4 regions of the Rhizobium sp. GR12 genome follow, and region 3 is predicted to be linked to each of the others. Evidence: predicted binding sites of a transcription regulator. Region 3 holds the regulator's gene; each other region holds the start of a gene.
The links. The regulator PhoB, encoded in region 3, activates phosphate uptake and scavenging genes when phosphate is short. The targets are predictions, from matches to a motif close to TGTCATNNANCTGTCAT.

Region 1 (5,038 bases), on a different contig from region 3:
TGCGCATCATCAAAAGCCTGCAGGACAAGGATTACGGCCTGCGGGCCTTCGTTTTCGAAGACCCGGATGGCAACCGTATCGATGTGGGGCAGGTTATTTGACGTGAGTGGGCGGCGCGGCATGTCCGCGCCGCTTGTCTATAAGAGACACGAGACCTCATAGTGCAGCGTCGTTGGGGACCGAGCGCATGCCACTTGTTTCTTCTCCCCGCCGGGGAGAAGGTCGCGGTAGCGGGATGAGGGGGCAAGGGCAGCGATATTCGGTGAGGGTTCCCCCTCATCCGACCCTTCGGGCCACCTTCTCCCCGGCGGGGAGAAGAAACAAGCGGCGACGCCGAGCGAAATAGCACCTACCCACACGGCCTCCAATCACCGATCCCGAAACCGGTTTGTAATCGGGTAACGGCGGTCGCGGCCGAAATTCTTCTTGGTGATCTTCACGCCGGGGGCGGATTGGCGGCGCTTGTATTCGGCGAGATAGAGCAGATGTTCGATCCGGTGCACCGTCGCCACATCGTGGCCGCGTGCGAGGATTTCCTCGACCGACATTTCCTTCTCGACCAGGCACTCCAGAATGTCATCCAGCACCGGATAGGGCGGCAGCGAATCCTGGTCGGTCTGGTTGGGACGCAATTCGGCGGACGGTGCTTTCGAGATGATATTGGCGGGGATCACCTCACCGGAAGGCCCGAGCGCACCCGGAGGCACATGACCGTTGCGCCAGCTGGAAATGGCGTAGACCTGCATCTTGTAGAGGTCCTTGATGGGATTGAAACCACCATTCATGTCGCCGTAGAGCGTCGCATAACCCACCGACATTTCCGACTTGTTGCCTGTTGTCACCACCATCGAGCCGAACTTGTTGGAAACGGCCATCAGAATGGTGCCGCGTGCGCGGCTTTGCAGGTTTTCCTCGGTGATGCCCTCTTCCGTGCCCTCGAAAAGATCGGCAAGCGCCGTCAGGAAACCATCCACGGGTTCTGCGATCGGCACAATATCGTAACGGCAGCCGAGGGCTCTCGCGCAATCGGCAGCGTCCTTCAGCGAATCCTCGGAGGTGTAACGATAGGGCAGCATGATACAACGTACCCGCTCCTCGCCCAGCGCATCGACGGCGATCGCGGCGCAGATCGCCGAATCGATGCCGCCGGAAAGGCCGAGAACCACGCTCTTGAAGCCGTTCTTGTTGACGTAGTCGCGAAAGCCCAGCATGCAGGCGCGGTAGTCCGCCTCCTCACCATCGGGGATTTTCGAGAATGGTCCGCTTTCGCAGCGCCAGCCTTTTTCCGTGCGTTTCCAGTCGGTCACGGCAAGGGTCGCCTCGAACTGGCTCATCTGGAAGGCCAGAGACTTGTCGGCGTTGAAGCCGAAGCTCGCACCGTCGAATACCAGCTCATCCTGCCCGCCCAGCTGGTTGGCGAAGACCAACGGCAACCCGCTTTCGATCACCTGTCTCAGCGCCACCTGATGGCGCACATCCAGCTTGCCGCGATAATAGGGCGAACCATTCGGCACCAGCAGGATTTCCGCCCCGCTTTCGGCCAGCGTCTCGCACACGCCCATGTCGTTCCAGATTTCCTCGCAGATCGGAATACCGATCCGCACACCACGGAAATTATAGGGACCGGAGATCGACCCTTCGGCGAAAACGCGTTTTTCGTCGAACTCGCCATAATTCGGCAGGTCGATCTTGTCGCGCAGCGCAACGATCTTGCCACCATCCAGAAGCGCCACCGAATTGTGCCGTCCCGTCTCGCCCTGACGAGGGAAACCGATGACGACGCCCGGCCCGCCATCGGCAGTCTCCGCCGCCAGTTCCTCAACCGCCCTCAGGCAGGCGTTCAGAAAAGCCGGCTTCAGCACCAGATCTTCCGGCGGATAGCCGGATATGAACAACTCGGTCAGAAGCAAGAGATCGGCGCCCTGCGTCGCCGCATCGGCCCGTGCCTCGCGCGCCCTGGCGAGATTGCCCGCCACGTCGCCAACTGTCGGATTGAACTGCCCGACGGCAATTCTGAGATGGTTCTTGATGTCGTGTCTGTCGCTCATGACTTTTTCAATACCGCGCCCGTGGCCGCTCCGCAACGCGGCAATTGCATGCCGGGCCGCCTTGGAGCGTTCAAGCAGGGGGCACGTTCCAGCCACGGTTCCCGTTCACACGAAGGTTATCGCCGCGCCCGTCGGATTCCGCAAAGTTCATGTCGCGTTCATCCCGCGTATGTGACATTTACATGACAGTTTTGCGACACCCCGATTCACCTCCCCGAATTGCGCGGTGCCGCCCCGCAATACCGGAGTATGAGTTTGAGACAATCGGCGCCAAAAACAACGGCTTCCGAGAAGGCTGGTTTTACCTTTTCGCCCGCATGGACGCGGGGCCTTTCGAAGCTTTCGGGCACGGCCTATACGCTGGTCAACCTGACGCTCACCTCCGTCGTGCTCATCGTCGTGCTGGAATGGATCGCCCGCGGTTCGCTCAGTGATATCGGCACGTTCCTCACCTCACCCGCCCGCCCCGGCATGACCACCATTGCCGCCGTGCTCACTATCCTCGTGGCGCTGGATTCGATCCTTGGCCGGCGTTACCTGTCGCTGATTGTGGTTGTGCCGCTTTGCGCGCTGACGGGGCTGATTTCCGCGCAGAAACAGACTTATCTCTCCGACCCGCTTTATCCCTCCGACCTGCTGTTCGGCCGGCAGATTCTCGAGCTTCTGCCGACGATGCTCAAAGCTCAGCCGCTGACGGCGGCGCTGGTCGGTTTTGGCCTCTGTGCCACCATTGCGGCTATCGCCGCTCTCTGGCTGCTGGCGCGGCGTCATTCGCCGGGCCTGAGCTGGCGGGAACGCGCCGCCGGGCTGGCGCTCGCGCTGCCGATTTTGGCTGGCCTCGCCTCGCTGATGGACTATTCGCATTATTCCTGGGTACGCGATCGCCTCAACATCATTCCCATGATGTGGGATCAGCAGGAAAATTACCGCCATAACGGTTTCCTGCTGGCCTTTGCCTTCAATATTCCGATGGCGAATGTTTCGGCCCCACAGGGTTACGGCGAAAACAGCATCGCCGATCTGACATCGGAACCGGCCGCCTTCGCCGCCAATAAGGGCGATTACCCTGACGTCATCATGCTGATGAGCGAATCGCTATGGGACCCGACCCGGCTTGAAAACGTGAAGCTCTCGGCCGATCCGATGCCGACCATCCGGGCCAAGCAGTCCGGCAACGTGTTCTCGCCGGAATTCGGCGGCATGACGGCGAATGTGGAGTTTGAAGCGCTGACCGGCTTTTCCAACGCCTTCCTGCCCTATGGCAGCATTCCCTATCAGCAATATATCCGCCGCCCGGTGCCCTCGCTTGCCAGCTTCTTCCGGGGCGAAGGTTATTCGGCCATCGCCATGCATCCGTTTCAGGAATGGTTCTGGAACCGCAAGGAAGTCTACAAGAATTTCGGCTTTGAGGAATTCCGCTCTGAGGAAACATTGCCGCCCATGGAAAAGCGCGGCAACTTCGCCTCCGACGACGCGCTGATGGACGAGATCATGGCGACGACCGAGCAGGCCCGCAACCCGCTCTTCCTCTTCGCCGTCACCCTGCAGGGACATGGGCCTTACGAGGCGGGCCGTTATGCCGCCGATACTATCGGCGTGGAAGGTGATCTTTCCGCTTCCGCATCACAGGCGCTCGCAACCTATTCGCAGGGGGTAGTGGAGGCCGACGAGGCGCTTCTGAAACTGATGCGCTGGGCCAAGAAGCGTGACCGGGAAACCATCATTGTGCTTTTCGGCGATCACCTGCCGCCGCTCGGCCAGACCTTCGTGGAAAGCGGCTACATGCCGGGCATGGTGGCAAGCCGCCGCGCGCCGCTGGATGTCATGAAAAAGGAACACGAAACGCCGCTGGTGGTCTGGTCCTCGAAGACCGGTATGCGCAAGAATATCGGCACGATCAGCCCGGCGCTTCTGCCCTATCACGTGCTGAAGACCGCCGGCTTCTCCGACCCCTTTTATACGGGAACGCTCGGCGAGGTTCAGCAGGCATTCTCCGTCATCGACCGGCATATGCTGGTTGGCACGGACGGCAAAGCCCTGCCCGACTGGTCGATCGCGTCGAATTCCATTCCCGACGTGGTGCGCAACTACCGACTGCTGCAATTCGACATGATGTTCGGCAAGCAATATGGCCGCGAGCGCTTCTTCCCCGGCTTCAACTGGGTAAACGAGGCGGCCCCCTCCGTCTGATGGCCCATCGACGCTGGACGTGAGACCCGCACGGCGGCGGAAATCGTTTGAATTCCACCGCAATGCGGGTCTATTTCGATAGGAGCCCGTAACGAACCATCCGCAACCGGAGACACACCGTGTCAGACATCTCCGATTATATCGCCGCACATTTCAAGCGCTCCTCCCGCGAAATCGGCGAGGTGGAGCGGCGCATTCTGGAATTGTCGCACCAGAAAAAGCTGATCTCCACCGATACCAATGCCGAGTTCTCCGCTGGCGCGAGCCTCGGCGACAGGCTGGCCGACAATATCGCCAAGGTTGGCGGTTCCTGGGGATTCATCCTCAGCTTCTGTTTTTTCCTGGTGGTCTGGGCCATCGTCAACACCATCGTGCTGACCACCGGCGCCTTCGACCCCTATCCCTTCATCTTCCTCAATCTTCTGCTCTCCATGCTGGCGGCCATACAGGCGCCGATCATCATGATGTCGCAGAACCGGCAGACCGCCCGCGACCGTTTCGAGGCCGCCAAGGATTACGAGGTCAACCTGAAGGCCGAGCTTGAGGTTCTGTCGCTGCATGAAAAGATCGATGTGAAGGTGCTGGCCGAGCTTGCAGCGCTCAGGCAGGATCTCGCCGTCCTTCACCGCCACGTCACCCGGAAAGAAGACTGAAGCGGAAAATTTCATCCCCGCTTTTCCCCGCCGCGCCGCACGCTGTTATTCTGACACCAGTCCTGCCGGGTAGAAGCCAGACGTGGCGCAAACCGAGGGACGGTTCTGAACCACGTGAACGCTGGCACGTTCAACCAATTCAGAACC
Region 2 (5,038 bases), on a different contig from region 3:
CGCAAGACGCGGTGGTGCTGCCATCTATCTTCGCGACGTCGCCACGCTTTCCGAAGGGGCCGCCGATCCCGAAACCCGCGCCCTCTATAATGGCCAGGCCGCGTTGGCAATCGACATCGTCAAGGTTCAGGACGCCAACACGGTTCAGGTCGTGGCGGATGTGAGGAAACATCTGACGCTTCTCAATGCCGAACTTGCCCCGCAAAACGTGCAATTGCGCATCATTACGGACACGTCCATACCCATCCTGGAATCCGTCACCCAGGTGCAGACGACGCTGATCGAGGGGGCGGCGCTCGCCGTTGCCATCGTTTTCCTGTTTCTCAATTCCTGGCGCAGCACGGTCATCACCGGGCTGACATTGCCGATCGCGATCATCGGCACGCTCGCGGTCATCGATGTTCTCGGCTTCACGCTCAATACGCTCAGCCTGCTGGCGCTGACGCTCTCCATCGGCATTCTGGTGGACGACGCCATCGTCGTGCGCGAAAACATCACCCGCCACCTGCACATGGGAAAATCCCACATCCGCGCCGCACTCGACGGCACGAACGAAATCGGGCTTGCGGTGATCGCCACGACGGCGACGATCGTCGCGGTCTTTCTGCCGGTAGCCTTCATGGATGGCATCGTCGGCCGGTTTTTCTACGAGTTCGGCGTCACCGTTTCCGCCGCCGTGCTGATCTCGCTCTTCGTCGCCTTCACGCTCGATCCGATGCTGTCGAGCGTCTGGTTCGATCCGGATGCGCAACCCGATATCAGGCGCGGGCCGATCGGTCGGCTGATCGCGCGTTTCGACCTTGGCTTCGAATGGCTGGCCGACAGGTACCGATATGTGATCGGTTGGACATTGCGCCACCGGCTTGTCACCCTGCTCGTCACATCAGGCATCTTTATCGGCAGCCTGTTCATGGTGCCGCTGGTCGGTGCGGAATTCGTGCCGAATACGGATGAAGGCCGCTTCCAGATCGACGTCAGGGCACCGGTCGGCTCCTCGCTGGATTACACCACCGCCAAGGTGCGGCAGGTCGAAAAGGCGCTCAAGGAGTTTCCTGAGGTCGAAACACTTTATTCCACCGTCAACACCGGAGCCACCGTCGGCAAACACCGTGCCGCCGTTCTCGTAGGGCTGGTGCCGCTTTCGGCCCGGACCCGGACCCCGGTCACGCTGGCCGATCCGATCCGCAAGCGCCTGTCCGCCATACCCGGCATAGAGATCGCGATCCTGCAGAGCGGTTTTGGCGGTGACGAAAGCCCGGTGCAGCTCAGTATCCTTGGTGACGACCGCGCGATTCTCGAAAAAACCGCCGCCAGTCTCGTGGAGGAGATGAAAAAGATCCCCGGCCTCGTGGACGTGACGTCGAGCGCCGGGGACCTGACCTCGGTCCTTTCGATCCGCCTGAAGCGCGAGGCGGCGAGCGACCTCGGCATTGCCCGATCCGATCTGGCAGCGGCGCTCCAGCCCCTCGTCGGCGGCGAAGACGTGTCGAAATGGACGGATGCAGGCGGCAACAGCTACGATATCGTGGTGCGCCTGCCCGGTGAGCGGCGTTCCGATACGACGGCGCTTAGTGAATTGATGATCGCGACCGGCCGCACGGCATCGAACGGTGCGCCCTTCATGGTGCGTCTCGATCAGGTCGCCGGTATCGACACCGTAAAAGCGCCCGCCGAAATCCGCCGCATCGACAATCACCGCGAGGTGCTGGTTTCGGCCAATATCGCCGGGCCGTCGCTTGGCGAGGTGACGGAGGAGTTGAAGAACCTCACCGACGCCCGCGACCTGCCGGACGGTTATCGCATCCGCTTCGGCGGCGATGCCGAAACCATGCAGGAGACCATCGGCCACATGGTCACCGCGCTCGTTATGGCGGTCATCTTCATCTACATCGTGCTCGCCTCGCAATTCGGCAGCTTCCTGCAGCCGCTCGCCATCATGGCGTCACTGCCGCTGTCGCTTGTCGGCGTCCTTATCGGGCTGATAGTGGCCGGCAGCACGATCAACATGTTCTCACTGATCGGCTTCATCATGCTGATGGGCCTCGTCACCAAGAACGGCATCCTGCTGGTCGATTTCGCCAATCGGGAAAGGAAGCGCGGACTGCCGCTGAACGAGGCGCTGGCAAACGCCGGCATCATCCGCTTCAGGCCGATCATCATGACGACGCTTGCGATGATTTTCGGCATGATCCCGCTTGGCATGGCGGTCGGCGGCGGCGGGGCGCAGCGCGCGCCGATGGCGCATGCGGTGATCGGCGGCCTCATCAGCTCCACCCTTCTCACGCTGATCGTCGTGCCGACGATCCTGTCCTATATCGACAGCATCACCCGACGCCTCGCCCGCTTCCTGCCGAAAGCACCGGACGAGGCAGATGAAGCGGGGCTGGCGGACAGCCCGGCGCAACCTTCCCAGGCTCCGCACTGATGACTTTTCCTGCCGTGGCGGACCTTATCACCTCAGCAAAAGTATGACGGCCGGTCCAGCCAACAGTACGGCAAAGACGATAACGGGATGGATATAGCGTACGAGAAAGGCGAGAACGACACGACGTAAACGCATATGATTGCACCTGACGAAAATTCATCGGGCAAGGTTGAGCATGGCGTATTACGGCGGCATTACAGCTTTTGCCCGGAGATGGTGCTCCAACCCCGCAGGCCGCTGTCACTCGTCGGCCGGGCGCTTTCTTTTGCCCTTCGGGCGGAAGTCGACCAGAAGCGACTTCAGCTCGATTTCGCGAACGCGCCTTGCCGCCTCATCCGGGCGAACCCACTCCATCAGGCGTTCGCCGCGCTCCTTGAAACTTGTTTCCGCTCCCGTCACCTCGATCTGGAAGACATCGACGATGCAGGGCGCGACATCGCCATTGTCGAGCATCTTAAGATAGGTGTAGCGGCCGACCGCATCCTTTCTTACCCGGCCGCGCACGCCGGCTTCTTCCCGCGCCTCAATCGCGGCGGCCTCATGCGGCCGCTTGCGTTTCATCGGCCAGCCGCGCGGAATGATCCAGCGGCCACTGATGCGGGAGGTGACGACGAGGATTTCGATATCTTCGCCGCTGCCGGCATAACGGAAGCACAAAGCAGCATATTGCTGCCGGAAAGCCCCGGTGAAAAGCTTTTCTGGAACCGCAGCAAGCTGCTGGAGCAATGTCAGGGAACGGGCCGGACGGGCTTTCCGGCTTTTCTTCGTGGATTTCATATCCGTTGATAGTGCTGATTTTCCGGGTTGCATCAATGCCCCGCGTGCATTTATGACAGTTTTATGACAATCACCCCCCACAACCGATAAAGCGCCATTGAGGGCCAATTCGCATGATGAGCATTTTTCGCAAGCTGATGCCGCGCGAGGACCGTTTCTTCGACATGTTTAGCAAACATTCGGAAACCGTCGTCAAAGCCGCCGCCGCTCTGGACCACCTATTGAGCGGCGTCGACGTCGAGAAGAATTGCGACCTCATCGTCGCGCTGGAACATCAGGCGGACGATATTACCCGCGATGTGCTGCTTGCGGTGCGGCGCAGCTTCATCACCCCCTTCGACCGCGGCGACATCAAGGATCTCATCCAGTCCATGGATGATGCGATCGACATGATGCACAAGACCGTCAAGACCATCCGTCTGTTCGAGCAAACGGAATTCGACCCGCTGATGCAGGAGATGGGCCATGAGATCGTGCGCGCCGCAAACCTGATTGCCGAAGCCATTCCGCTCCTGGAAAAGGTCGGCACCAATGCGCATCGCCTGTCCGTCATTGCCGAAGAAGTCACCCGTGTCGAAGGCCGTTCCGACGAACTTTATGATCAGGGTCTGAAAGACCTCTTCCGGTGCCACGGCGTCGCCGGCAATGCCATGGCCTATATGATCGGCAGCGAGATCTACGGCGAACTCGAAAAGGTCGTCGACCGCTTCGAGGACGTGGCGAACGAGATCAGCGGCATCGTTATCGAGAACGTCTGATGGATGTCGCGCTTGCACTGCCGCTGCTTATCGGCCTCATAGCCATCGCCCTGTTCTTCGATTTTCTGAACGGTCTCCACGACGCCGCAAACTCCATCGCCACCATCGTCTCCACCCGCGTGTTGCGCCCGCAATATGCCGTGGCATGGGCAGCCTTCTTCAATTTCATCGCCTTCCTGTTTTTCGGCCTGCATGTGGCCGAAACGCTCGGCACCGGCATCATCGATCCGGCCATCGTTTCTCCGCAGATCATCTTTGCGGCGCTGATGGGCGCTATCGTCTGGAATATCGTCACCTGGGTTTTCGGCATCCCCTCCAGCTCGTCGCACGCGCTGATCGGCGGTCTCGTCGGTGCGGGATTTGCAAAGGTCGGTTTCAATTCCATCGTCTGGTCGGGTCTTCTGAAAACCGTCGGCGCGATCTTCATGTCGCCGGCAATCGGCTTCTTCCTGGCGCTGCTGCTGGTGCTCGCCGTTTCCTGGCTGTTCGTGCGCCAGACGCCCTTCGCGGTGGACCGCACTTTCCGCGTCATGCAGTTCATCTCCGCCTCGCTCTATTCGCTGGGCCATGGCGGCAACGACGCACAGAAAACCATGGGCATCATCGCTGTGCTGCTCTTCAGCCAGGGGTATCTGGGAGAGAGCTTTTACGTGCCGTTCTGGGTCGTCATCTCGTGCCAGTCAGCCATGGCGCTCGGCACACTGTTCGGCGGCTGGCGGATCGTGCACACCATGGGCTCGAAAATCACCAGATTGAACCCGATGCAGGGTTTTTGCGCTGAAACCGGCGGTGCGCTGACGCTGTTCGGCGCGACCTGGCTCGGCATTCCGGTATCGACCACCCACACCATCACGGGCGCCATCATCGGCGTCGGTGCCGCCCGCCGTGTGTCAGCAGTGCGTTGGGGCCTTGCCGGCAACATCGTCATCGCCTGGATCGTGACCATGCCGGCCGCCGCCCTCATATCCGCAGCCGTCTATGGGCTGACGTCGCTGTTCGGCTGACACGCTGACCTCGCCGGATTTGACAGTGCTCCCGGAACAAAACCCGCCCTGCGGCCGTTTGATCCGGGAGACCA
Region 3 (5,038 bases):
AGCGGATTGCCGCCATAGGTGGTGCCGTGCACACCCGCTGTCATGCCGGAAGCGGCATCTGCGGTCGCAAGGCATGCGCCGAGCGGGAAACCACCGCCGATCCCCTTGGCGACCGCCATGATATCGGGCGCAACGCCGGTATGTTCATAGGCAAACAGCTTGCCCGTGCGGCCGACACCCGTCTGGACCTCATCGAAAATCAACAGCAGGCCGTGCTCGTCGCACAGGCCGCGCAGGATTTGCAGGAATTCCTTGCTGGGCGCACGAATGCCGCCTTCGCCCTGAATGGGCTCGATCAGCAACGCAGCCGTTTCAGCGGTGATGACGGCCTTCAGGGCGTCGACATCGGCGAATGGCACCTGGTCGAAACCTTCGACCTTGGGACCGAAACCTTCGAGGTATTTCTGCTGGCCGCCGGCGGCGATCGTCGCGAGCGTGCGGCCATGGAAGGCGCCTTCGAACGTCACGATACGGAACTTTTCCGGATGGCCCTTCGAGAAGTGATAACGGCGCGCGGTCTTGATTGCGCATTCAAGGGCTTCCGCACCGGAATTGGTGAAGAACACCTTGTCTGCGAAAGTCGCTTCCGTCAGGCGCTTTGCCAGTTTTTCCTGCCCCGGCACTTCATAGAGGTTCGAGACGTGCCAGACCTTCTCGGCCTGCGTCTTGATCGCATCGACAAGGTGAGGATGGGCATGGCCGAGCGAGTTGACGGCGACACCGGCCGCAAAATCCAGATATCGTTCGCCGCTTTCCGTATACAGCCAGACACCCTCACCGCGCTCGAAGCGCAGGGGGGCTCTTGAAAACGTATCAAACAATGGCGCGCCGGCTTCGGCCATGGCTGTATCACTCCTTGCGCGATTGCGCTGTCAAACGGTTGTCAATAGGCTTGCGGGGTTATCCCTCGCCTGAAAATCAAAAATGCCGCCTTGCGGCGGCAGGGGCACTATTGTCACTTCGTTTGCCGATGTCAACAAAAGTCCGCGTTTCCCGGGCTTCTCAAGCACTTGTATGCCGTGGCGGACGAGGCCCAAGGTGTTGCCTTTCAGACTCAAGACAGCAGCAAGTTGGGGAAAACCGGAAAATCGATTCCAGATGATTCCCGCGACTCTTGCCACGGAGTCAGCCTAGCATTAGGTTAATCGCTAATTACTAGACTGCGATGCGGCGGAACTAGTCACCTAAAATCTGGCGGAAACCACGCTTGCGGCACGCCCGCGAGACAGAGAAGGATTCTGCCGAAAATACACGCGACAAGCGGAGAAGCGGCATGAACTGGACAGACGAGCGAGTCGAAAAACTCAAGAAATTGTGGTCCGAAGGGCTTAGCGCCAGCCAGATAGCAGCACAGCTGGGCGGCGTCAGCCGTAACGCCGTGATCGGCAAGGTCCATCGTCTCAATCTGCCGGGACGCGTCAAGGCTGGCGGTCCGGTCACTTCGGCGCGCTCCGCGCCCAAGCGCACCGCGGCACCTGCCCCGCGCACGACGACTTTCGCAGGCCGCGTCAATGCGGCACCGGCACGGATCCTGAACCGCTCGAACGCGGCGACGGCACTGCACGAGGAAATCGGCATCGAGACCGCACAGGTTCTCGAATACGTTCCTTCCAGAAACGCGGTCACGCCGATTTCCCGTCGCCTGACGCTGACGGAACTGACGGAACGCACCTGCAAGTGGCCGGTCGGCGACCCGTTGAAGGACGACTTCCATTTCTGCGGTTGCGAAGCGCTGGAAGCTTCGCCCTACTGCAAGTTCCACGCGAAACTCGCCTATCAGCCGGTGAGCGAGCGTCGCAAGGCTTGAGTGTTGCGGCACACATTCAGCACTCAAAAATTACGGGCCTTCGGGCCCGTTTTTTTATGACCAAACCCAAGGCGGTTCCGCGGTCAACACGCCGATAGAGGGCCGAGCCCTTTCCTGTCGGGTTCAGCCTCACAATCATGATTTCAGCGGGGCCGTCAGTCACTCTTCTTGGGGATGAAGGGGGTCGCGTTTGCGGAAGGGTCAGAACCGAAAGGCCCGACACCATTCCGGTTTCGGGCCTTCTAACTCTTGGGGATATTGTCCCGAGTGAAACCGTCGCGTTCAGGTCCGCTCAGGCTTCCATCGAGTATCCGGCGCCGCGCACGGTGCGGATGACATCCTGCATATGGGAAAAATTCAGGGCCTTGCGCAGGCGTCCGACATGCACATCGACAGTACGCTCATCGACATAGATATCGTGACCCCAGACCCCATCCAGCAATTGCGAGCGGGAAAACACCCGACCCGGTGATGTCATCAGGAATTCGAGCAGACGGAATTCAGTCGGGCCGAGGCGCACTTCGCGGCTTTTGCGATGGACGCGATGGGTTTCGCGATCCAGTTCGATATCGCCGCATTTCAGCACCGAAGAGAGAACCTCGGGACGGGCCCGGCGCAGCATGGCCTTGACGCGAGCCATGAGTTCCGGCGTCGAAAATGGCTTGACGACATAGTCGTCGGCACCGGTGGCGAGACCGCGAACCCGCTCGCTCTCTTCGCCGCGCGCCGTCAGCATGATGATGGGCAGGCGTTCGGTTTCCGGCCGCATTCTCAAACGCCGGCACAGTTCGATACCGGAAACACCAGGCAGCATCCAATCCAGGATGAGAAGGTCCGGAATGCGTTCCTGCAGCCTGATTTCCGCCTCGTCGCCACGGGGTATCGTGTCGACGTCGTATCCCTCAGCCTCGAGATTGTAACGAAGCAGGACGCTCAACGCTTCCTCGTCTTCCACAACTGCAATCTTGGGCACCATATGCTGAACTCCGCAAGCTTCTGCTTGTCTGTTACTCGGTCACCGAACCAAGCGTGTTGGAACTGTCGTCCTTCGGACGCTCGCCCTCCGGCTGGCTGCCGGTGGTCATGTAATAGATCGTTTCGGCGATATTCGTGGCATGGTCGCCGATACGCTCGATGTTCTTGGCGCAGAACAGAAGATGCGTGCAGGTGGTGATGTTGCGCGGATCTTCCATCATGTAAGTCAGAAGCTCACGGAAGAGCGACGTATACATGGCGTCGATTTCCTCGTCGCGTTCGCGGATGGCATTGGCCTTTTCAGCGGAACGTGTCGAATAGACGTCAAGGACTTCCTTGAGCTGCACCAGCGCAAGCTCGGACAAATGCTCGATGCCGCGGGCGAGCTTGCGCGGCACGCCGGTTCCTGCAACCGCGATAACGCGCTTGGCCGTGTTCTTGCCGAGATCGCCGACGCGTTCGAGATCGCCGGCGATGCGCAAGGTGCCGATGATCTCGCGAAGATCCGCCGCCATCGGCTGCCGCCTGGCGATGGTGACGATGGCCTTGTCGCCGATTTCGCGTTCGGCGTGGTCGAGAATAGTATCGTCGGAAATGACCTTCTGCGCGAGCGCGGCATCGGAATTGACGAGCGCGCGCACGGCGTCGCCGCACATCTGCTCGGCAAGACCGCCCATTTCGGCGATGCGGCGCGTCAGAAACTTCAATTCGTCGTCATAGGCGGACAGGATATGCGAATGGGTCGTTGTCTGTGTCATGGTCTAGTCCTCCGGCTTGGCCCGCATGCACGTGCCCAAAGCGGGGCACGGCAGGGGCACCAGTCTTGTTCGGTTTCGATAAAGCGGCGGCCGGGGATCAGCCGAAGCGGCCCATGATGTAGTCCTGCGTGCGCTGGTCGTCCGGATTGGTGAACATCTTGTCCGTCTCGTTTTCCTCGACGAGATGGCCAAGGTGGAACATGGCCGTGCGCTGGGAAACACGCGCCGCCTGCTGCATGGAGTGCGTGACGATGACGATCGTGTAGTTGGTGCGCAGTTCGTGGATCAGCTCCTCGACCTTCGCCGTCGCGATCGGGTCCAGCGCCGAGCACGGCTCGTCCATCAGGATCACTTCCGGGCTGACGGCAATAGCGCGCGCAATGCACAGACGCTGCTGCTGGCCGCCGGAGAGGCCCGTACCGGATTCCAGCAAACGGTCCTTCGCCTCATTCCAGAGACCAGCTTTCTGCAGGCTCTGCTCAACGATCTGGTCCATATCCGCCTTGTTGCGGGCAAGACCGTGGATGCGCGGGCCGTAGGCGATGTTTTCGTAAATCGTCTTCGGAAACGGGTTCGGCTTCTGGAACACCATGCCGACGCGGGCGCGAAGTTCCACGACATCGATCGCCTGATCGTAGATATCGTCGGTGTCGAGCGTGATCTTGCCCGTGACCCGGCAACCGTCGATCGTGTCGTTCATGCGGTTCAAGGTGCGCAGGAAAGTGGATTTACCGCAACCGGACGGGCCGATGAGCGCAGTCACCGTGTTTTCGCGGACATTGAGGTTTACGTCGTAAAGCGCGCGCTTTTCGCCGTAATAAACCGAAACGTCCTTGCCGATCATCTTGTATGAAACTTCATTCATCTTCTTGTCCAGCGCCTTTTCAACTGCTGCTTCCGACAACATGTTCATTGCTCAATCTCCCTCTACCAGCGCCGTTCGAAGCGGCGACGCAACAGGATTGCGCCAACATTCATGAGAATGAGGAACAGGAGCAGGATGATAATAGCGCCGGATGTCCTTTCGACAAAGGCGCGCTCTGCTTCGTTCGCCCACATGTAAATCTGCACCGGCAGAGCCGTGGACGGATCCATCGGCGTTGTCGGATAGTTCGCAACGAATGCCACCATGCCGATCAGGAGCAGTGGCGCCGTTTCGCCCAGCGCGTGGGCGAGGCCGATGATGGTGCCGGTCAGAATGCCCGGCATGGCGAGCGGCAGGACGTGGTGGAAGATCGTCTGCATCTTGGAGGCGCCAAGTCCGAGCGCTGCGGCGCGGATAGACGGCGGCACGGCCTTCAATGCGGCACGGGTCGCGATGATGATCGTCGGCAAGGTCATCAGCGTCAGGACGAGGCCGCCGACCAGCGAGGCGGAGCGCGGAAAGCCCATGAAGTTGATGAAAACGGAGAGGCCGAGCAGACCGTAGACGATGGAGGGAACAGCCGCCAAATTGTTGATGTTCACCTCGATAAGATCCGTCAACCGGTTCTTCGGG
Region 4 (5,038 bases), on a different contig from region 3:
GAGAGAAAACAGACCGGCGAAGATGAGGCCGAGCGGCCCAAGGGGCAAAGCTATCAGACCGTTTCCGAGCGTGGTGCCGATATTGGCACCCATGATGACGCTGATGGCTGGCCGTAGACCAACAACCCCGGCATTGACGAGGCCGACGACCATCACAGTCATGGCGGTGGAGGACTGAATGACACCGGTGATGAGCGTGCCAGCGACCACGCCCTTGATCGGCGTGCCTGCAGCCTTGGCAAGAAAGGCGCGCATCTTGTTGACGGAGAGAGCCTGAATGCCGTTCGACATGAATTCCAGACCCAGCATGAAGATACCGAGGCCGCCGATCACCTGCACCAGGATATCCTTGAAAATATCGATGTTCATACGCCTTACCCTCTATTGTACTGCACAGGCCTGATCAGTGGCCCCGTGAAAACGATGTTCCAAATGCTCGCGGCGGAACCAACCTTGCCAAAGCCTGCCTCGGCGTTAGTGGTTCGCGCCCGAATCGTAGTTGAGCCAGTACTTGACCACTTGGCCTGCAAGTTGCGGCGGCAACGGCACATATCCGAGTGCCTCGGCATCCCGTCTTCCCGTTTCAAAGGCGAGCCGGAAGAAATCGTGAACCCTTCCATACTGTCCGGAAGAGCGGCCTCGGACGGGAACGACTGCAAAGGTGGCACCGGTGATCGGGTAGGCATCTGGGGTCGGCTGGTCGGTCAGCGACACCGCGAAATCCTGGGCCGGGTCCCAGCTTGTTGCTTCGGCGGCAGCACGCACGCCGTCTGGACCGGGGTTAACGAACTGGCCGACCTTATTCTCGATTGAGGCAAAGGCGACTGCGGCACGCGTGACCTGCCCGAAGTCGGCGTAAGCAATAGCACCCTTGGTCGTCTTGACTGCCGAAATAAGCTCGCCAGTGCCTTCGAACCCTGTGCCGACCGGCCATTCGATGAGCGTATCTGCACCGTGGGCCGCTTTCCACTCCGGGCTCTTGACCGAGAGATATTCTGTGAACATGAACGTCGTTCCCGAGCCATCCTTGCGGGTGAGGGGGCTGATCTTCGTGTCGGGCAGCGCCACATCAGGATTGAGAGCTTTGATAGCAGGATCCGACCAGGACGTGATTTTGCCGAGATAAATGTCGGCCAGCAGCGGGCCCGTGAGCTTGAGATCACCCTTGCTGATAGTGTCGAGATTGATGGCGATAGCAACACTGCCGATAACAATCGGAAACTGCTGGCGCCCGTGTTTTGCCAGTTCAGCATGCGATACCGGCACGTCTGTGGCCGCGAAATCAAGGTCGGGCTGGTCGAGGCGCATCAAGCCAGCGAGTGATCCGACCAGTTCGTAGTCCACCGTCCAGTCGGGAGAACTGAAGTCGCCGCCGTCTATGCGCGCGGCTTTGTAGATCTCAGCCCATTTTCCGATGATGGGGGCGGCGAAAGTCGATCCGGCACCTCTGATCGGCTCTGCAATGGCTGCGGGAGCGGATGACATCACGCCGACAAGAAGTGCAATGCTGGCAGGACGAACGACATGGGCCATCGCATCCTGAAACAATCTGGCGAGACGTTTCATCGGCATTCCTTGTATTGATCGCCGGCCTGCGTCCGCCAGCATTCTGCATGAAGATCAAAATCAGGACGCTTTGCAGATAATTCTGAAAGCCATCATCGTCTTCAGTATTAACTTTCGTTAACATCTTGATGACGGCCACAACCATTAAGCTAAGACTTCCCAGCGTCCGCCTCACGAGTGATAATGGTCCATGGAGTGTCAACCCTCTGACGGTAGAGGAGGGACTTGGCCTTCAAAAGGTTTTTTTGGAGGTGCGTTTGTCTTTTTTTGGCGCTCTTTTGCCGCTTCGGGTTCTTCGACGTCATTCATGCACGAGAGATCGGGGCGATGTTTGATCGCGAGCGCGTAGGTTGCGTGGAGGATACCGGAATCTTTTAGGTCGGGATCGCTGAGCGCCAGTAGCGATGCCTTCACAATCTTCTTGCTTGCCGCCTTGCGACATTCTTCGACGACATGTTGATAGAGCGCCTTATCCGTCAGTCCAGCCTGAGCACCCTCGACGAGCGCGCTATAGATTTTCTTGGTATTGTCTGTCACGCGGATCTCCTTTTTTACAGTTGCGGCACCAAACGTTATTCAACAGTCACAACAAAGAAGGGCTCTAGCTGCCAAAAAAATGAGGCGCGATGCATTTTGGTCAGCGGAATGACAAAGGCCTCGGCGCTTGATGTCTAATGGAACCGGCGCTTTTCGGATGTTTTAAAGGCCAACGACGGAGGAGTACCATGGTAGACAAAGAACAGCAGCGCCGTGAGCGCGCCTATAAGAGCTGGGAAGATGAAGGCCGTGTAGCCGGTAATCACGAGGATCATTGGGCGCGCGCCGACGACCAGGACGGGATAACTGAGGCCGAAGCCGCCGAGATAACCGAGGTCAATCAGCAGGCTTCGGAAGAGTTTGACAAGGGCAGCAGCAACAAACGCTCAGCCACAGATATCAACCCGCCCTCGGTTGCTAGTTCCGATTGACCAATGATCGGTACGCACTGCGGACGGCGTGTCATCCGCAGCGGCCTTATTGAAACTAGCTGAATAGCGTCCACACCGGCCCCGCCGTTCGAAGTGCCGGAGGAGTATTATTTCGTTCTGGGCGACAACCGTCGCAATTCGGGCAACAGCCGGTTTCCGGAGCAGATGGGAAAGAACGGGTTTGTCCCCGCGCAAAGCGTTCGGGGCGGATCGTTACCCATCGTATCGAAGGATAAGGCGCGTATCGGTCTCGCGATCGACTGAAGCGGGTTGCTCGGCGCTTACCGGGTCGACGACTCATGCTTTGGCAGACATATCGCCACGGCCTTTGGGAAAGTGCCGCATCCCGATCAGCCCAAGGTTCGCAGCAGGTCACGCAGACCTTCATGGCCGACAACATCTGCGGCGTCCGAGACCCTAAACCATTGCCTGGCTCTAAGCCCCTGCTCGGGATAGGTTTCATCGATCGAGCTGACGGTAAGCCGATGGACGATCACCCGGTAGCGGTTCGGGCTGCTTTCTTTCGAATAGACGAATGACCCGGCAATCGTTTCGGATATTTCGCCGCGAACCCCTGCCTCCTCATAGGCCTCACGCGCGGCGGTTTCATGCGACGACTCTCCGGGGTCGATATGGCCTTTCGGCAGCCCCCACCGCTCATTGCGACGGCTTCCGACAAGAAGGACCTGTTGCTCGCTTTTGGGTGGCACACGAAGACAGAGAGCGCCAGCCTGTTCGATGATCATGCCGTCAGTGTCATGGTTGATTTGTCTGGCGGGGCGCCTCATTTCATATATCCGTCTCAGGTTTTTTCCAGGCCTTGCTACAGTCATAACAATTACAGGAAGATGAACTATATCGCCCTGAGATGCGTTCAATCGCGGAGATCACACTAGGGAGCGTGGAGTTGGCTGAAGTCGAATTGAAACTTGAAATTGATGCTGCGGGTTTCGAGCGGCTGGCATCATCGGACTTGCTTGGCGAGCCGGATGAAACGATTGAGCAGATCTCAAACTATTTCGACACGAGCGACAATTCATTTTTTGCGGAGGGCTTTACGCTCCGGATCCGTAAAGTCGGCACTTCAAGGATACAAACCGTGAAGGCGACAGGTCCGAGCGCGTCGATCTTCGCGCGGAGCGAATGGGAGACCCCTGTGACCGGTGACAGCCCGGTGATCGACCATACAAGCCCATTGATGAACGAGTTTGGCGATCGGGCAAATGATGTCCAGCCGAAGTTCAAGATCGCCAACGAGCGCCGGATATGGAACGTCACGGAGAACGGTTCGAACATCGAGGTCGCGCTTGACCGGGGATCGGTACGGTCTGTCGCCCGCGAAACCCCTATCCTAGAGCTGGAACTGGAACTCAAGAACGGTAAGTCGAAGGACCTTTTCGCTCTGGCCCGAAAGATCGAAGGCATCGTCCCTCTCAGGTTCGGTGTCCTGTCCAAGGCCGAGAGAGGGTTTCACCTGCTGGAGGCCGAGCGCACGGTCGTAAAAGCCACCCCGGTGGAGCTGGATCGTAGCGACTGTGCCTGCCAGGCTTTTCAGGCCATCGCCCACTCGTGCTTCCGACAGTTTCGTCTGAATGAGACGATCCTGCGCAGCAGAAAAAATGAGGAGTCGCTTCACCAGGCTCGCGTCGCCATCCGGCGCCTCCGCTCTGCCATCACCCTGTTCAAGCCGATGCTGCAGGACAACGAGGCGAAAAGACTGTCGGCCGAGTTCCGATGGCTGGCCGGCGTTCTTGGGGAGGCGCGAAATCTCGACGTGCTTCTGCCGAAATCAAGGGCAGGTGAGCTGCGCGACAGCCTCACCGAAAAAAGAGCCGCCGCATATGAAAATGTCATCGAGGCGCTCGACAGTTCCCGGGCACGAGCGCTCATGCTCGATTTTAACGAGTGGCTTCATTGTGGCGACTATTTGACTCATGCAGCGACGAGAGATGTGCGTGAGCGTCCAGCCGCCGAGTTTGCCGGTGAGGCGCTCGATAAAGCGCGCAAGAAGCTCAAGAAGCATGGACAGGATCTGTCTGGGGTAGACGATGAGCATCGGCATGAGGCTCGCAAAGATGCAAAAAAGCTCCGCTATGCAGCGGAATTTTTCCGCTCTCTGTTCGCTGATAAGCGGAGCGAACGGCGCTATAAGCGTTTCGTTGGTGCTATGGAAGCGCTGCAGGACGACCTCGGTGCTTTGAATGATCTGGCGACGGGGCCAGATGTCCTGGAGGGGCACGGTTTGCGCGGCCTTGCCGGAGCGGACGAGCTGATCATCCATGCCGACAAGGCGAAGCTGATCCGATCGGCTCAGGATGCGTTGGACGACGTCATCGATGCCAAGAGGTTCTGGCGCTGAAAGCGGAGGAAGTTTGTTCCTGTCACAAGGCGCCGCCTTGGGAGGCCTTTCCGGAGACGCGAGCATCAATGGTCGGTCGATCTTGGCACCCTGGCTATTCCGAGGAGGTCCGGCAAGCGGGGGGCATCGGATTATGCAGTGGAGA

Region 1: a site for PhoB is predicted at 2,231-2,247, ahead of QSK43_RS03610 (LTA synthase family protein). Genes of this name have one in related genera too.
Region 2: a site for PhoB is predicted at 3,255-3,271, ahead of QSK43_RS08170 (DUF47 domain-containing protein). Genes of this name have one in related genera too.
Region 4: a site for PhoB is predicted at 1,684-1,700, ahead of pstS (phosphate ABC transporter substrate-binding protein PstS). Genes of this name have one in related genera too.

The regions. Positions count from the first base shown of each region.
Region 1 covers NZ_JASXTH010000002.1:138,906-143,943, forward strand. Annotated here, with positions in the region: gene QSK43_RS03600 (glyoxalase superfamily protein) at 1-101, shown strand, start outside; gene QSK43_RS03605 (NAD+ synthase) at 369-2,048, opposite strand; gene QSK43_RS03610 (LTA synthase family protein) at 2,298-4,238, shown strand; gene QSK43_RS03615 (DUF1003 domain-containing protein) at 4,358-4,891, shown strand.
Region 2 covers NZ_JASXTH010000004.1:63,951-68,988, reverse strand. Annotated here, with positions in the region: gene QSK43_RS08180 (efflux RND transporter permease subunit) at 1-2,425, shown strand, start outside; gene QSK43_RS08175 (NUDIX hydrolase) at 2,666-3,202, opposite strand; gene QSK43_RS08170 (DUF47 domain-containing protein) at 3,316-3,960, shown strand; gene QSK43_RS08165 (inorganic phosphate transporter) at 3,960-4,964, shown strand.
Region 3 covers NZ_JASXTH010000001.1:227,546-232,583, forward strand. Annotated here, with positions in the region: gene QSK43_RS01090 (aspartate aminotransferase family protein) at 1-842, opposite strand, end outside; gene QSK43_RS01095 (GcrA family cell cycle regulator) at 1,274-1,807, shown strand; gene phoB (phosphate regulon transcriptional regulator PhoB) at 2,100-2,783, opposite strand; gene phoU (phosphate signaling complex protein PhoU) at 2,815-3,540, opposite strand; gene pstB (phosphate ABC transporter ATP-binding protein PstB) at 3,638-4,453, opposite strand; gene pstA (phosphate ABC transporter permease PstA) at 4,468-5,038, opposite strand, start outside.
Region 4 covers NZ_JASXTH010000004.1:413,914-418,951, forward strand. Annotated here, with positions in the region: gene QSK43_RS09690 (Na/Pi cotransporter family protein) at 1-369, opposite strand, end outside; gene pstS (phosphate ABC transporter substrate-binding protein PstS) at 475-1,566, opposite strand; gene QSK43_RS09700 (hypothetical protein) at 1,765-2,103, opposite strand; gene QSK43_RS09705 (DUF2934 domain-containing protein) at 2,292-2,534, shown strand; gene QSK43_RS09710 (S26 family signal peptidase) at 2,628-2,798, shown strand; gene QSK43_RS09715 (NUDIX hydrolase) at 2,885-3,322, opposite strand; gene QSK43_RS09720 (CYTH and CHAD domain-containing protein) at 3,442-4,893, shown strand; partial or broken gene QSK43_RS09725 (transposase) at 4,935-5,038, shown strand, end outside.